Linked DNA regions of Pleurocapsa sp. PCC 7327. The protein of the gene in region 2 interacts with the protein of the main gene of each other region in a pairwise test. Links are inferred from orthologs where the notes say so. Each region holds a gene or a part of one and is shown on either strand. Other genes may lie near its edges.

Region 1 (2,966 bases), 2.5 Mb from region 2 along the record:
TGCCCCTAAACCAATACCTTTTAACAGAATTCCACGCACGATTGCCACGTAATGCCGTAGGGGGTTAACAAAAGACAAATATTGAAAAATAGTCGGCATACTTTCAACAGGAGCGATCGCGCCTGACAGTTGAATTAAAGGTAAATTAATAAAAAATGAGATGAGAAATGCTTGTTGCTGGGTGCGAGAAATCGTTGCCAGCATAATCCCAATTCCAATTCCCACAAAAATATATAATCCCGATAAAACTAAAAACAGTAAAAAATTTCCTTGAAATGGAACTCTAAAAACAACTCTTCCTACGACTACAGCTAAAAGAACATCTCCCATAAGAAGGACAAATAATGGCACAATTTTAGCCAATAAAATTTCCCAGGCTTCGGCAGGAGTCATCAGCAATTGCTCTAAGGTTCCGCTATCTTTTTCTCTAACAACTGTTCCAGCAGAAACCAGAGAACTAATCAGAGTAAAAATAACACCCATCATTCCCGGTACGAAAAACCAGCTACTAATCAGTCCGGGATTGTAAAGAAAAGTGGTTTGCAGATCGACTAAAGGTTCTGGGCGATCGCTTTCTAAGTTTCGATTGTATTGTTCGATAATTTGATTGATATAACCATTAGCAATTCCTGCCGTATTTGCATCTACGCCATCGATAAAAACTTGGATTTCTGCCGTTCTATCTTGAGAGATTTTGCGCTGAAAATCTGGTGGAATAACTAATCCTACCGTCAGTTTTCCTTCTCTAACTCGCTCGCTTAATTCTTCTTCCTTTAAGAAATAGCGATCGGCAATAAATATATTGTCAGTTTTTTCGGTCAAGGCAAAAACTAATTCTTGACTCTCATTAGTTTGAGCATAATCGACGATTCCTAATTTAAGATTTTGTACGTCTGGATTTAAGGCAAATCCATAAATTAATAACTGAATTGTCGGAGGAAATAGCAAGAAGAAAATTAAAGATTTATCCCTCAGAATTTGATTGATTTCTTTAATTGCCAAAGCCCAAAATCGGCTATTGAGGATTTTGTTGATGAAGTTCATGGGCAATCGCCATCAAAAATTTCGTCTGAATTCAAATTAGAAACAAAAGAGCGATCCGAATCTGGATCGCTCTATCTCTAAAGTATCAATAATAGTGTCACGCGATCGCTTAAACTTTGGCTAATTCCGGTTGAGGACGCTTGCTGTTGCGAACGCCTTCGATTGCTGCCGCATAGTCGGGTGCATTGAACACGGCAGAACCTGCTACGATCGCGTTAGCTCCTGCTTCTAAAACTTGCCAAGTATTAGCAGGTTTTAGTCCGCCATCTACCTCAATCCAGGGATCGAGTCCTTTTTCGTCGCACATCTGACGCAGCTTTTGGATTTTGGGCACCACTTCGGGAATGAAGCTTTGACCGCCGAATCCTGGGTTAACGCTCATAATCAGAACTAAATCGCACAAATGCAGAACGTACTCAATTAGTTCCAACGGCGAAGAGGGATTGAGAACTACCCCGGCTTGTTTGCCGAGTTCCCGAATTTGGCTAAGCGTGCGATGGAGGTGAGGCGAAGCGTTATGTTCGGCATGGACAGAAATAATGTCCGCTCCAGCTTTGGCAAAATCGCCAACATATTTTTCGGGTTCCACAATCATTAAATGAACGTCCAACGGCTTTTTCGTGTAGGGACGAATCGCTTCTACAATCAAGGGACCAATGGTGATATTAGGAACAAAGCGACCGTCCATTACGTCTACGTGAATCCAGTCAGCGCCAGCTTCATCTACGGCTTTTATTTCTTCTCCCAAGCGGCTGAAGTCAGCCGATAGGATCGATGGGGCAATAACAATCGGTTTTCGGGAGCGGGTTTGGGTCATGGCTTGGGTTCTTCTCTCTAGGCTTCTTTTTCGGATCGATTTTAACAAAATCTTTGGTTTTTCTCTATTTCGTTAGAGGTAGCTTATTATCCCGAATAAAACGGAACAATCGACTATTTGTAAAGAAGTATGTACAAAATTTTCTTTATACTCGCCATAACTTTAACTTTTATTAAATTGCCTTGTACTACCTATTGCTTCCTATTACAAATGTTAGAAAGCAAAGTCAATATAGCTCGCATCCTACATTAAAACAATGACACAGCAATTCATCCTCGCCCCCCGCTATCGTTTAGATGATGAATGTCTCTGGTTGGAAGGTATTGACCCATCTCGTCATTACTGGATCTCTGTCAATAGCGACAGCCAACTACAAGTTGCCATTCCAGGACTAATTGTGTCATCGATTGAAGAATTGAGAGAAGTTATCTCGCGATTCCGGTCGCTTCAACCCCAGGAATCCATGACTGTCGATCGCATTGCTGGCAGTGGTTTTACTCTCCACTGCATCAGCAGCAACTGCTACGCCATTGAAGGTGAAGTAGCAGGTTCCCTTACTTGGCACTTGTTTGATAAAGAGAGTATTGAAAGTCTATTAATGACTAGCCATCAAGACTGGTTGCCCTCTCACAAAGAGATTGAACTGGGGCGCAAGCGTCTAGCCTTAGCTTTCGAGCAACCTGCCTATACCTCAGCTTAACGACGCAGTTGGGCTAGCTCTTCAAGAGAAGCTAATAATTTTACCTCGACTAAGAGAATTTCTTTAGCAGCATTAACAATGAATTGCCAAGCAACGTTGACCCCGAATAAAGGTGTTTGTACCTTGCCTTGGATTTGAAATTCCGTCAGTCCGTCTTCTAATCCTTCAGCAATTCCTTTGAGGGGATAGAGTTGTAGTCCTTGAGCTTCAGTCTTTAGGTAATTCGCGATCGCTTCTCTTCCGACAATTGGGGATTCAAAAGGAGGACACAAGGCACCTTCAGCGGCGAATGAGCTTGCCGTCGCTTCAAAGTCACCTGCATTTAAAGTTTCAAAATAGCTCAGAATAACTGGCTCAGTAATTCCTTTGATGGTTAATCGAGTAGATATCATATCAAATTTCCTC
Region 2 (2,887 bases):
GAAGCCGAAGCATTTTTTGACAAAGCGGCTGAATATTGGAAACAGGCTATTCGCCTCGCTCCCAATAACTATATAGAAGCACAAAATTGGCTAAAGACTACAGGACGCTCCGAAATGGATGTCTATTTCTAGAAGATGAGGGATAAGCGATAAATACGACTAACTACTAACCAATAACTAATCACAAAACAATGCTCGATCGCCAACAAGTTCAAAAAATTGCTCATTTAGCTCGCCTAGAAATTACTCCTGAAGAAGAAGAGCAATTCGCAACTCAACTCAGTAGCATTTTGGAGTATTTTGAACAGCTTAGCGAGTTAGATACCAAAAATGTGCCGCCAACAACCAGAGCAATTGAAACTAGCAATATCACTCGTCCCGATGAGACGATCCCTTATCCCAATCGAGAAGTATTGCTTAAACAAGCCCCAGAAATTGAAGGAGACTTCTTTCGAGTTCCACAGATTCTCAATAGCGATGAACAATAGCAGGGGGATTTCATTTTCCCGACAAAATTTTAGCTCCAGGATTGATGTAATCTTGGAGTTTTTGTATCTTATATCAGGTTAGGTTGAATACTTATCAAAAGAGCGTTGTCTCATACCGAGCTGGTTGACTGACCAATCTTTGTCCCCTCATCCCTAAAAAATCCCTTCTCCCACAAGGGGCGAAGGGACTTCAGGCAAAAGTCTTAAGTGGAAAGTCCCTCTCCCAGAGCGGGAGAGGGGTTGGGGTGAGGGCGATTTGAGTTTTGTCACTCAACTAGCATACCGAGCATAAGGCAGTGAAGCAAAAGCTCTGGTAGATTCTTCACTTCGTTGGGAATGACAACTAATTATCCTTTCTCGCCGATTACTGCTTGGGTCCGAGTCCGACTTTGCCGGCGTAAATAGCGCGATCGCCTAATTCATCCTCAATCCGCAACAGCCGATTGTATTTCGCCACTCGTTCGCTGCGGCACAGAGAACCCGTTTTAATTTGTCCGGCACGGGTAGCAACTGCTAAATCCGCGATCGTCGTGTCTTCCGTTTCGCCGGAACGGTGGCTGATAACGCAACGATAGCCTTTGCGCGTGGCTAGTTCGATTGTTTGTAGGGTTTCCGAGAGAGAACCAATTTGGTTGAGTTTGATCAAAATGGCATTACCGACTCCCGCATCGATGCCTTTTTGCAGTCGGGTTGGGTTAGTGACGAAGAGATCGTCGCCGACTAACTGAACCCGCGATCCCAACTTCTGTGTCAGAAGCTCCCAGTTCGACCAATCTTCTTCGTGAAGTCCGTCCTCAATCGAGACGATGGGATAGGTATCGACTAATTTAGTAAGGTAATCGATGAAGTCTTGGGCAGAATGAGCGCTGCCGTCGTAGATATACCGACCGTCTTGATAGAACTCGTTGGCGGCTACGTCCATCGCCAAGGCGACTTGTTCTCCTGGCTTATAGCCAGCTTTTTCAATTGCCTCCATCAATAAATCCAATGCTTCTTGGTTAGAACCCAGGTTAGGCGCATAACCGCCTTCATCGCCCACTCCTCCAGAGAGCAATTTTTTATCCTTGAGTACCTTGCCCAGCACCGCAAACACTTCGGCGCCCCAGCGCAAGGCTTCTGCGAAAGAGTCCGCCCCCACGGGCATAATCATAAACTCCTGAAAGTCCACGTTGTTGTCTGCGTGGGCGCCGCCGTTGAGAACGTTCATCATCGGTACGGGAAGGAGATTGGCGAGAGGACCGCCTAGATAGCGGTAGAGGGGCAATTCCAACTCGGCTGCTGCGGCTTTCGCATTGGCAAGAGAAACTGCCAAGATTGCATTGGCTCCCAAGTATTTTTTGTTGGGAGAACCGTCGCGATCGATCATTTTCAGGTCAACGGATAGCTGGTCGAATGCATTCATGTCGATCAGTTCGGGAGCAATTTTTTCTTCGACGTTGCGGACGGCTTGCAGAACTCCTTTTCCGCCGTAGCGATGGGGATCGTCATCCCGCAGTTCGTGTGCCTCAAAGGTTCCGGTAGAAGCGCCGCTAGGCACTTGAGCGATCCCCAATGCTCCCGTTTCCAGGAGGACTTCTGCTTCAACCGTGGGACGACCGCGAGAATCTAAAATCTCTCTCGCCGCGATCGCCTCAATTCTGACTTCGGGTTTGTTTAACATGACTTGTATTCTCCAAAATCGACTGTTTTTTTAATTCATCTCCGGAAAGTCTAGTCTAATTGATTATTGTTTCTCTGAATCTAGACAAGATCGCAACTATCGATTGGCTTGACCGTAAGAATCACCGTCGATCGCGCCATAACTTGATATTGTTCTCCTCTAACAGGCGGCGCGGTTTTGGGATCGCAAAAATCGTCGGGTGAAGCTAAAGATGTATCGATAATTCGATGCCAGCCATCGCAGTATCCCAGCAAGGGCAATTCAAAGGTCAAGGGTTCCCAATAGGCGTTAAGCATTACGTGCAAGCGTTCGTCTGCTGCTGGGTGGCGTAGCGTAAACGCCAAGCTATGGGAATCATATCCCCAATCTGGCTGTTCCAATTTGACTCCATGCCAAACCAGATGGGGTTTATGAGTTTCGCTCGCCACTTCTAGAAGGCGTTCCTCTTGAAAGATTTTGAAAGACTGAACTAACTTGATGAGTCCCTTGACGTAGCGCAATAGATCGGTTTCTTTTGCGACGGCACTCCAGTCAAACCAACTCAATTCGTTATCTTGGCAGTAGGCGTTATTGTTACCTTTTTGCGATCGCCGCACTTCGTCTCCCATCAATAACATGGGCGTACCTTGAGAAATAAATAGGATCGTCAGCAGATTTTTTATCTGACGCAAACGCAGCGCTTGGATTTGGGGATCGTCTGTTTCTCCTTCCTGCCCACAATTCCAACTAAAGTTGTAAT

What was found.
Region 1: the proteins of eno (region 2) and rpe interact in binary tests that used the Escherichia coli proteins (3 or more experiments, as listed by UniProt). The link is inferred for Pleurocapsa sp. PCC 7327 from one-to-one orthologs.

Annotation. Positions count from the first base shown.
Region 1 is NC_019689.1:3,299,557-3,302,522, forward strand. The notes cover bases 8-2,948. They hold rpe (ribulose-phosphate 3-epimerase), read right to left. Parts: upstream 1,862-2,948; coding sequence 1,154-1,861; downstream 8-1,153. Other genes in these bases: PLE7327_RS14780 (ABC transporter permease), read right to left, coding at 8-1,044; PLE7327_RS14790 (hypothetical protein), read left to right, coding at 2,118-2,561; PLE7327_RS14795 (ketosteroid isomerase family protein), read right to left, coding at 2,558-2,948. In the rest of the region: more of PLE7327_RS14780, read right to left, coding at 1-7; more of PLE7327_RS14795, read right to left, coding at 2,949-2,953. UniProt on the Escherichia coli protein: Catalyzes the reversible epimerization of D-ribulose 5-phosphate to D-xylulose 5-phosphate.
Region 2 is NC_019689.1:758,240-761,126, reverse strand. What follows is about bases 1-2,862. They hold eno (phosphopyruvate hydratase), read right to left. Parts: upstream 2,149-2,862; coding sequence 853-2,148; downstream 1-852. Other genes in these bases: glgX (glycogen debranching protein GlgX), read right to left, coding at 2,229-2,862; gatC (Asp-tRNA(Asn)/Glu-tRNA(Gln) amidotransferase subunit GatC), read left to right, coding at 192-488; PLE7327_RS03355 (photosystem I assembly protein Ycf3), read left to right, coding at 1-132. In the rest of the region: more of glgX, read right to left, coding at 2,863-2,887. UniProt on the Escherichia coli protein: Catalyzes the reversible conversion of 2-phosphoglycerate (2-PG) into phosphoenolpyruvate (PEP). It is essential for the degradation of carbohydrates via glycolysis.